Linked DNA regions of Halorientalis litorea. Each later gene encodes a partner of the first gene's protein in a complex. Links are inferred from orthologs where the notes say so. Each region holds a gene or a part of one and is shown on either strand. Other genes may lie near its edges.

Evidence for each region. The genes of interacting proteins can lie anywhere in the genome.
Region 2: MUG95_RS06140 (region 1) and MUG95_RS04460 share a complex: the UniProt entries of both Methanocaldococcus jannaschii proteins name them as parts of the 30S ribosomal subunit. The link is inferred for Halorientalis litorea from one-to-one orthologs.

The regions. Positions count from the first base shown.
Region 1 is NZ_CP095482.1:1,134,961-1,142,484, reverse strand. Bases 4,797-7,524 are described here. They hold MUG95_RS06140 (30S ribosomal protein S27ae), read right to left. Parts: upstream 6,364-7,524; coding sequence 6,229-6,363; downstream 4,797-6,228. Other genes in these bases: spt4 (transcription elongation factor subunit Spt4), read right to left, coding at 7,345-7,524; MUG95_RS06130 (GTP-dependent dephospho-CoA kinase family protein), read right to left, coding at 6,732-7,340; MUG95_RS06135 (30S ribosomal protein S24e), read right to left, coding at 6,364-6,681; MUG95_RS06145 (bifunctional N(6)-L-threonylcarbamoyladenine synthase/serine/threonine protein kinase), read right to left, coding at 4,797-6,180. Outside these bases: malate synthase AceB, read left to right, coding at 1-186; MUG95_RS06175 (hypothetical protein), read right to left, coding at 244-636; MUG95_RS06170 (potassium channel family protein), read left to right, coding at 743-1,405; MUG95_RS06165 (putative sulfate/molybdate transporter), read left to right, coding at 1,657-2,745; MUG95_RS06160 (DUF7384 family protein), read left to right, coding at 2,875-3,351; MUG95_RS06155 (non-canonical purine NTP pyrophosphatase), read right to left, coding at 3,531-4,184; MUG95_RS06150 (DUF5808 domain-containing protein), read right to left, coding at 4,222-4,491; more of MUG95_RS06145, read right to left, coding at 4,534-4,796.
Region 2 is NZ_CP095482.1:825,388-828,386, forward strand. It holds MUG95_RS04460 (30S ribosomal protein S8), read right to left. Parts: upstream 1,697-2,999; coding sequence 1,304-1,696; downstream 1-1,303. Other genes in the region: MUG95_RS04450 (50S ribosomal protein L32e), read right to left, coding at 1-474; MUG95_RS04455 (50S ribosomal protein L6), read right to left, coding at 765-1,301; MUG95_RS04465 (30S ribosomal protein S14), read right to left, coding at 1,693-1,902; MUG95_RS04470 (50S ribosomal protein L5), read right to left, coding at 1,899-2,432; MUG95_RS04475 (30S ribosomal protein S4e), read right to left, coding at 2,429-2,999. UniProt on the Methanocaldococcus jannaschii protein: One of the primary rRNA binding proteins, it binds directly to 16S rRNA central domain where it helps coordinate assembly of the platform of the 30S subunit.

The DNA.
Region 1 (7,524 bases):
GAAATCGACGGCGTGCAGGTCGAGGTCAGTAGCGACCGTATGTGGGACGAAGCAACCTATCAGGCCCTCATGACGCCCGTCGCGCTGTTCCAGGACGTGTACGAGAACCGTCCCGACCAGCACGACGACCTCGCTGACCTCTACGGTGAGGACGTCGTCGACCGCGCGATGGACGTCGGCAACTAACCGTCTGACACCAGTCTCTCGTTTCTTTTCGACGCTCGTCGTGAGTCACGACGCCGCTCAGACGAGACCGCTCAGGTCCGCCGCAGGCCCACCGTTTCCGAACGGCGTCTCCGTGACGTGGACCGGGGCCGGGCCGTCACGCTCCGTGACGAGGGCAACGGCCCCATCCCGGTCGGTCGCGCCAGCGTCGACGACACCCCACGGCGGCCAAAACGCCACGTAGACGAACTGCCCCCGACTCCCGTCCCAGCGGACGTACAGGTCCGCTTGGTCCTCGCTCCCGACCAGACAGACGGCCCCATCGGTGACCCGCAACACCTCGACGTAGTCACGGGGGCCGATGTCGTCCGGCGTCGTCTGCGTGTCGTCGACCGCTGCCCAGACGAGACGACACGGGCGGCTGTCAGAGTGCTGGAACAGGGCGTCGCGGACTGAATCGCGGTCCGACATCAGCATGGGGGTAGTGAGCACGACGCATAAGAATCGCGGTCCCGGCCCGTCTGGCCGGTTCGTGGGGTGGGACAGCGTTTTTATCCTTGGTGACATACCACACGGTATGCGATTCGTCATCATCGGCTTCGGTCGGGTTGGAATGCGCACGGCCCAGACGCTCCGGTCCGAGGGCCACACTGTTGTCGTCGTCGAGAACGACCCGGACAAGGTCGAGCGGGCCGAAGCAGACGGCTTCGACGTCGTCGAGGGTGACGGTGCCGAGGAGAGCGTGCTGGAACAGACGGCTCTCGACACCGCGGACGCCATCGCCGCACTGACGGGTGACCTGAACACGAACTTCGCGGCCTGTATGGTCGGCAGTCAGCACGGGTGCCGGACCGTCCTCCGCATCGACGAGGACTACCGCGAGGAAATATACGAGAAGTACGCCGAGGACGTCGACGAGATAATCTACCCGGAACGGCTGGGGGCGGCCGGCGCGAAGACGGCACTGCTCGGCGGCGACTTCAACGTCCTCGCGGAGATTACGGAACACCTCACTGCCGCGACAGTCCACGTCCCCCCGGACTCTCCACTCGTCGGGACCCGAGTGGTCGAGGTCCAACTGCCCGGAGACGCCCGTATCTACGCGCACGGCCGCGAGAACGAAGCGATGACCATCCCGCTCCCCCGAACTGTCATCGAGGCCGACGACAGCGTCGCGCTCATCGCCCCACCCGAGGCACTCGAAGACGTGCGCGCCCAGTTCCGCGGCGAAGCGGCCTGAAAGTGAGGCCCGAGGGGTTGGGGGTCTAACGGAAAGCCGGGCGCGCAGGGAGGATGGGAGACTGAGGCCGTCTAGTGCGCGCCCTATCGGAAGCGACGGGAGGTGGGGACTTAAAATCGCGTCAGACACCTGTCATCGATTCACCACGCCCGCCGAGCGTCGGCGTAACACTAGCGCGTTACCGCTCGTCCGTGAAGGAACAGTTTCCGGTTTCTAGCAACCCTCATGTTCTCGGACCTGTATCGTTCGATGTGGCCGTCTCGAACTACCTACCGCCGTCTCGGGCGTTCGAACTCCGATACGGCGAACTCACCGGCGCGCTAGGGGATTCGATTACGGTCCTCCCCATCGTCGTCGCGCTCGGCGTGTTGACGCCCGCCTCGCTCTCCCACGTCCTCCTGCTGTTCGCGCTCTTTCAAATCGTCTGGGGCGTCGGCTACGGCCTCCCGATGTCGGTCGAACCCATGAAGGCACTCGCGGGGCTGGCCATCGCCGGCACGCTCGGATACGGCGAGTTCCTCGCTGCCGGCCTCCTCGCCGGGGCTGTCCTGTTGGCCGTCGGCCTCACCGGCACGCTCGGGCGCGTCGAACGCGCCGTGGGTCGCCCAGTCGTCCGCGGCGTCCAGTTGGCCGTTGCCCTCCTGTTGCTGGAGACTGGGGTTGGCCTCGCGGCCGGCACCCCCTTGATGGCGGCACTCGGTGCCGTCGTCGCCCTCGTGGCCGCCGCCGCGGGCTACCGACGCAGCGTCGCCCTCGCCGTCCTCGCCGCCGGAACCGTCGTGGCACTCACGAGCAGTGGGCTTCCGAGCCTCTCGGTTCCCGCCGTGGCGGTGTTCCCCACCGGCCGCCCCGTCCTCTCCGTCGCCGCGCTCGAAGGGACGGCCGCACAACTCGCGATGACCGTCGGCAACGCCGCCGTCGCCACCTCCTTGCTCCTCTCGGACCTGTTCGACGCCGACGTGTCGACCGACAGCCTCTCGCTCAGCATGGGCGTGATGACGCTCGCGGCCGTCCCGCTGGGTGGCCTCCCGATGTGCCACGGGAGCGGCGGCTTGGCCGGAAAGTACGCCTTCGGCGCGCGAACCGGGACGGCGAACCTCCTGTTGGGTGTGTTGTACGCCGGCGCGGCGGTGGTTGCGACCGTCTGGCTCGCCTTCCCTATGGCGGTGCTCGGCGTCCTCTTGGCCGTCGTCGCCGCCCAGTTGGGCCGTGTCGCCTTCGACACCGACCACCCGTGGGTGGTTGCGGCCATCGGTCTGCTCGCCGTCGTGACCAACGTCGGCGTCGCGTTCCTCGCCGGGACAGCCTACTGGCTGGTCCACACCCGCTGGCTCGCCTGAACGGTGGCTTTTCACGGCTCGCGCTCCGACCGACGGGTATGACGTGGGCCGACCTGTTCGAGCGAGCGAGCGAGTACGAGACGGACCTCGAAACCGTCCGCACGACGCTCGCGGAGCGACGGAGCGACGATGCCTGACGCCCGACCGACCCCGGCGCGGTTCGTCGCCGACGCCGACGTACTCGCCGCCGACCTCCTCGTCGGCGGCCCCGCACGCGAGGCTATCGACCTCGCCCGCGCACACTCGTGGGTCACGCTCGTGGCGAGTGACCCGCTACTGGCCGACGCCGAAGCCGTCGTCGCGACGTGTGCGGACGCCACGCTCGCGGCCGACTGGCGCGAGAAAATCGAGAACCTCCGCGACTCGGTGTCCCATCCCGAGGGCGACCACCCGGCTCTCGCCTCGGCGTACCGCGGCGACGCCGCACACGTCCTCTCGTTCGACGACGCGCTGACGAGCGTCGAAACCGGGGCCTCCCTCCGGGCCTACGCCGACGTGAGCGTCCGCGAACCGCGGGCGTTCGTCTCGCTGTTCGACCCCGAGTCGATGTACGAACTGACAGAGGGCGGCACCTTCCCCGGCCCGGACCGCGACCCACGGGCGTGACGGTTCAGCCGCCGCACTGTCCGGCGGGTTTCAGTCGCTACCGCTCCTGAAACCACGCCCAGACGGTTCGGGGTGCTTCTCGCGCTGCGCGCCCGGACTGCGACTGGTCCGGGACGCCTCGCTACCGCTCGGCGTACTCCCGACAGACTCGCTTCGCTCGTCGTTCGACGTTTCAGTCGCTACCGCTCCTGAAACCACTCCCCGAACTTCGCCAGTGCCCGTCCGCGGTGTGAGACTGCGTTCTTCTCGGCGGGCGTCATCTCCGCGAATGTCCGCCCGTCGTGTTCGAAGATGGGGTCGTAGCCGAACCCGCCGTCGCCGCGGGGCGCGACGAGTTCCCCCGGGACGTACCCCTCGAATATCTTCACCGGGAGGTCGCCCTCGGCCACCTGGTCGTCCGTCGTCGCCGCCGCTCGCTCGTCGACGGTTCGGTCCTGTCCGCGTCGCTCGGGCGTCGCGTCGTCACGGTCGACCGGTTCCGGTGACGCGTCGAACTCGGCACCGTCGCAGTACGCAAGCACCGTCTTGAACGCCGCCGAGCGGTCGTCCTCGTCCGCGACCAGCCGCCAGACGCGCTCGACGCCGACGGTGTCCTCGACGTACGAGGAGTATGGGCCGGGAAATCCGTCGAAGGCGTCGACGAACAGGCCCGCGTCGTCGACGAGGACCGGTTCGCCCGCGTAGCGATACGCCTCCCGCGCGCCGTGGGCCGCGACGGTTCGCAAGTCCTCGGCCTGCACCTCCGTGTAGTCGAAGTCCAACTGCTCGACACCGTCCAGATACTCGCGGGCCTCGCGGACCTTCCCCTCGTTCGTCGTGACGAACCGGAGCATACGCCCGCTGGGGCCGGGCCGGAGAAATGCGCGTCGATTAGTCCACGACGACTTCGACGGGTTCGTCCTCCTCGCGGTCACCGCCCTCGCCGCCGTCGCGCTGTTGCCAGAAGAGGACGGCGGCGACGGCCAGCACGACCCACGACCGCCAGTTGGCGAGGTTCAGCGTGTACCCGATGCCGAAGGGCTTCTCCACGAGCATCCCCTCGTCGGGTCGCCAGTACGACGACAGGAGCCGTCTGACACTCGGTCGCTCGAAGTTGTACGGCACGCCGAAGAGTTCGCCGGACTGCGGCTTGTCTGCCATGCCTGTCCGTTCGACTGGCGGCGTTAAGTCGTTTACCCCGCGTCACTGGTAGCGACCGCGGCCCTCGATGTCCCGCAGGTGGTCGACGACGGCCGGGTCACCCGCCGTCCGGTAGGCGTCCGCGGCGGCGGCGAACAACGCCTCCGCGTCGTCGGCCGTCCCCGCGAGCGACTGGCCGAGGACGTGGAGGTCCATCGCGTAGTCCTCCACGTCGTCGGTGTAGTAGCCGAGGCCGAAGTCGATGAGGTACGTCCGCCCGTCGTCGCCCGCATCCGAACGGCTCACCCGGACGTTCCGGGTCGTCGGGTCGCCGTGGACGAACCCGGCCCCGTGGACGGCGGCGAGGTGTCGTGCGACCGCACGCACGCGGTCCGCGGTCAACTGGTCCCGCAAGTCGGCGTCGCCCACCGTCTCGAAGACCAACCGACCCGCCGCGGGGTCCACGTCCAGAACCACCGGTGTCGGAACGCCGTGGCGGCGCGCGTCGGTCGTCAGCCGTGCCTCCTCCCGCGTCCGCTCGACCCGTAACCGCTCGTCGAGGGTGGGGTGGCGGTACGTCCGCGGGTTGCGTGTCTTGACCACGCGGTTGGCCCCGATTTCGACCGTCGCCTCTGCACCCTGCACCGTCCCGTCGTCGGCAGTCGACGGGTTCGTCGTCTCCCCGCGCCGCCACGTCACGGGCACCTCGTCCGGGCGGAAGTCCGGGTCGACGGCCGACTCCTCGATTGGGATGGTGTCGCCCGCCTCGTACATCGTCGCACCCAGCACCGCTATCATCCCGGCGTTGTCCCGGAGGAAGCGGTCCTCGGGGGCGAAAAACTCCGCCCCGCGCTGGGCACACACCGCTTCGAGCATCTCGCGGAGTCGCTCGTTCTGCCCGACGCCGCCGCCGAGGACGAGTTCGTCGCTCCCGGTCAGCGACAGCGCGCGCTCCGTGACTTCGGTCAGCATGGCGAAGACGTTCTCCTGTAACCCACAGCAAACGTCCTCGACGGGGACGCCGTCGTCGGACGCCTGCTTGGCCGCGCTCATGATACCGGAAAACGAGAAGTCCATCCCCTTGACGACGTACGGGAGTTCGTGGTACTCGCCCTCGGCGGCGGCCGCTTCGACCTTCGGCCCGCCGGGATGGGACCACCCGACGTGGCGCGTGAACTTGTCGAGTGCGTTGCCGACACCGGTGTCCATCGTCTCCCCGAGGACGCGATAGCGGCCGTTCCGGTACGCGAGGACGTGGGCGTTCGCGCCGCTCGCGTTCAAACAGACTGGCGAGGAAAACCCCGAGCGGTGGCGGCCGATTTCCAGATGTGCGACCATGTGGTTGACGCCCACCAGCGGTACGTCGAACCGCTGGGCGAGGGCGCGGGCGGCCGTCCCGACGATGCGCAGACACGGCCCCAGTCCCGGCCCACGCGAGAACGCCACGGCGTCGACTGGCGGGTCGCCGGCCGACAGGTCACGCGTCGGGTCGTCGTCGGCCAGCGACCGGGCGTGAGCGAGTGCCCGCTCGATGACCTGCGGGACGTGTTCGCCCATGTGTTCGGCGGCCTCGCGCGGATGGATGCCGCCGCTCTCCGGTTCGTACGCCTCCGTCTCGATGTGAACGTCGTCGGTGTCGGCGTCGTAGACGGCCGCGCTGGCCGCCCACGCGGTCCCTTCGATGCCGAGGACGCGAAGCGAGGAACTCACGGCTGGTCACACATCGTCACTCGGCCCGGCCCCGCACGGTCCATCGCCCTACTGCCACTCGGTGTAGCCACACCGGCCGCAGTGCTGGCGGTCGCCGTGGTCCGCGAGGAAGGCGTCGCCACAGCGTGGGCACATCTCCTTCTCGGTGGTGCCGTCGTCGTCGTAGAACTCGTGACGGGGCATCTATGCCTCCTCCGCCTCTTCCTCGGCCTCCTCGCCGTCGGCCGTAATCTTGTTGCGTTCGAGCATGTGGTCCTGCTCGACGTCCTGCGCGTGCTCGGGCGTCTCGTAGACCTTCGCGTAGCCGACGGTCTTGCGCATCCCGAACTTCGTGTCGAGTTCGTGGACGACGACCTCTTCGGCCTCCTTGTTGAGTTTGGCGGCGAGACTGTCACGCACGGAGAGTCGGGAGGGCGTGGCGTCCTCGTGGACCATCTCGAAGCGCACGTCGGTCCGGTGTAGCATCGGGTTCTCGGCTTCCTCGACGATATCGATATCCATGATACCTCTACCTCCCTGCGAAGCGAGTAAAAGGATTTCGAAGCCCGCACTCAGTCGGCGAGTCCGAGGAGTCCCCACAGACGGCCGGTGTCCCCGTCCATCCGTGTGAGGAGGTCACGCACCACATCGACCGTCTCCGCGTCACAGGTGACCAATACCATCCCTTCGTCTGGCTGTCCGTAGACGACGCTTGCGGCGTCCGGCGCGGCGACGATAGCGGGGAGTGCCCCCAAGTCCTCCTCGCCGTCCACGACGACGACCGTCGACCCGTCGGCGTCGAGCGCGTCGCGGAGCGCGGTCAACAGGTCGGCCGACAGCGTCGCTGGCGGGTTCGGCACCCGCACCTCGCGGTCGAACACGCCACTGTCGATGGCCTCCTGTACGTGGTCTTCGACCGTCGAGCGTTTGGTGTGGCCGTCGACCAGTGCCACGTCCGGCACCTGCCCGGCGCGCACGAGGTGGTACGTCACGATGTCTCCGACTGCGACGAGCGGGTCGTCGGCGTCGGCCAACAGCGTCTCCGCGTCGGTGTAGAGCGGCCCGAACGGCTCTTTCAGTTCGCCACGGAGGGACTGCTGGAGTGTGACGACGACATCCGCCGACGGCTCTTCGTCGTCGGCCGTGTCCCCCGTGGCCGTCTCGTCTGGTTCGTCGGTCACGGACTCAACGGACCTTCAGTGCGTACTTGCCGGGCTCTTCGACCTGCATCTCCGCGGCAACCTCGCTCTCCTCGGGATGGGTGATGATGACGTAGCCGGCCCAGTCCTCGGTCAGCGACGTCGACCCGCAGGCGACACAGGCTTCCTCCTGTTCGGCGTCCTGCACGCGGTGGCACTCGCGACA
Region 2 (2,999 bases), 310 kb from region 1 along the record:
GCCCCGGACGGCCTTGGGGGTTCGGAACCCGGCCTCGACGGTGTCGCCTTTGCCCTTGAAGCCACGGCGTTGCTTCGAGAGGGTCCCGGTCGGGCGACGCCACGAGGTGGAGACGCGCTTTTTCTTGTGGTGGTCCTGCCGGTTGAACTTCGGCTTGTTGACCCGCTTTCGCTGGTTCAACAGCCGAGCCTCGTTCTCGCTGAGGTCCGGCGTCTTCTCGACCAGACCACGAGGCTGGAGTTCCGTCTCCACGTCCTCGGCCTCGGCACCTTCGTCCTCAACTTCGGCCTCGGTCTCCTCGCTGACTTCGAGTCCGCCGACGTCCGCCTTGATGCGGGCGGCGAGGGCGTTCCCGACGCCGTCGACCTCCGCGATGTCGTCCTGACTCGCGCGGCGCACGTCCTCGATGGTCTCGTAGCCAGCACCTTCGAGTGCGGCCGCCTTCGAGGCTCCGACGCCGCTGATGTCCGTCAGGTCCTCGTACTCCTCGGCCTCGTCGTCGGCCGTCTCGTCGGTCCCGGTCTCGGCCTCGTCGGCCTCCTCGGCACCGTCGTCTTCGACCTCGGCCTCGGTCTCCTCGTCGACTTCGAGTCCGCCGACGTCCGCCTTGATGCGGGCGGCGAGGGCGTTCCCGATGCCGTCGACCTCCGAGAGGTCGTCCTGGTCCGCTTCGCGCAGGTCGTCGACGCTCTCGTACCCGGCGTCACGGAGGTTCGCCGCGGTCGATTCGCCGACACCCGCGACGTCTTCGAGTGATTCCGTCATCAGGCACCACCTCGGTTCGGTTTCGCGGTGATGTACACGCCGTCTTGGAAGACCCGGATGTCCTTGTCCTTGACGCGCGTGAGTTGCTCGATGTCGGCGGCAGTCTGCCCCACGGCCTCGATGTCCGAGCCGCGCAGGACAATCTCCTCGCCGTCGACCTGTACCTCGGTATCCCCGTGGATGTCGGTCCGGCGGGGTGCCTTCTCGCCGAGGAAGTTCTCGATGACGACCGCACCGTCCTCAACGCGCACCGTCATCGGGAAGTGGGAGTAGAAGACTTCCATCTCGTACTCCCAGCCGTCGGTCACGCCGTGGAACATGTTCCTGACGTGGCTCTCGAAGGTGCCGACCGTCGAGTTGGTCTTTGCGTCCGCTACCTCACTCTCGATGACGACCTGCCCGTCCTGGACAGTGACGTCGACGTCCGGATACCAGAGCCGACGCGTCACGCTGCCGTTTGGCCCCTCGACCGTCAGGTCGAGATGGTCCATCTCGGCGGACACGTCGTCCGGTATCTCGAGTGCTACTCGTGTCATTTTTAGTATACGTATGCGATGACTTGGCCACCGACGCCCTCCTCGCGGGCCTCGTAGTGGCTCATGACGCCGTGGCTCGTCGTCACGACGAGGGTCCCGTAGTCACGAGCGGGGAGGAATCGCTTCTCCCACTTCTCGAACTCGTCCGCACCCGCCGCGTAGCGGGGCTTGACGGGGCCACATTCGTTGATGGCGCCTTTCAGTTCGACCTCGAACTCACCGGCTTTGCCGTCGTCGACGAAACTGAAGCCGTCGATGTACCCGCGGTCGTAGAAGACTTCGAGTACGCTGCCGATTTCGTTCGAGGCGGGCGATATCGTCTGTTCGAGATGGCCGACGCTCTCGGCGTTGTTCAACCCCGAGAGCGCGTTGGCGAGTGGGTCAGTTCCAGTCATGAGTACTTCTTGAACCCCATACCGCGTGCGATTTCGCGGAAGCACTGTCGACACAGCCAGATATCGTACTTGCCGACGAGACCCTGCTCGCGGCCACAGCGCTGACACGCGCGGAGTTGCTCGGTCCGCTTTGCGGTCTGTTCACCGGTCGGGTCGCGTTCGGCCTCCGTCTCGGCCTCGGGGTCTTCCGTTTCGCTTTCGCTCATTCGTTCACCTCCACGTCGAAGGTCGACTCGACGAACGGGACTGCGTCGTCGGGGTCGAGTCGGTGGTTCGTCGGAATCGAGCGCGACGCCTTGTCGCGCTTGCGGACGCGGTAGCCCGGGCGGACGAGGTTGACCGTCACGTCCAGCCCGTAGATTCCGATGGTCGGGTCGTACTCCTGACTCGGGAACTCGGTGTGTTCCTCGACGCCGAAGCTGAAGTTGCCCGTGTCGTCGAACTGCGAGGCCGAGAGGTCGGCCAGCGGCAGTGCCGTCTCGAGGAACTCCTCGGCGGCGTCGTCACGGAGCGTGACCTTCGTCCCGATGGGGTCGCCCTGCCGGATGTTGAACTCGCCGACCGTCTCCTTGGCGGTGGTGCGAACCGGCTGCTGGCCCGTAATCTCCGTGAGGATGTCTTCGGCGTTGGCGAGTTCGCGGCCACCCTGGCCGATACCCATGTGGACGACGACCTTCTCGATGCGCGGTTCGCGCATCTCGTGGAAGTCGGCCCCGGAGTCGGAGTCCGAACTCATTCGTCATCACCACCGTCAGACTCCGTCTGACGAGACTCGGACTCCGTGTCGGAGTCCTCGCCCGTGAAGTTCTCGTCGATGACCACGACGTACTCCGCGACAGTCTCGAAGCCACCGGCGGCTTCGCCGCCTTCCGAGTCTGAAGCCTCGCTATCCCCGTCGTCCTGTTCGACGATGACGTTGTTGGCCGAACTGCCCGGCGTGACCTGAATCTCATCGATGGTGCCGATTTCGCCGGCGTGAGCACCGTCGACGGCCGTCACGAGCGCGCCTTCCTCGTAGGGGAAGTGGGCGACGATTTCCTCGCCGTCGTTGGAGACGACGATGGAGTCGCTGCCGTTGTACTCGGTGTCCTCCTCGACGAGGAGCGTCTCGCCGTCGTGGAGCGTCAACTGCACGTCACCGCCGCCGACGTGTTGCTTGTTGACGATTTTGCCGAGCTTCGAACCGGCGGATTCCTCGTCGATGGGGGTCAGCGCCAGCCGACCACCCTCGCCGGGGAACACGCGGTAGTACTCTTCGCGCTCGGTGAAAGCCATGATGTCGAACATGCCCACCGGGCGTTCC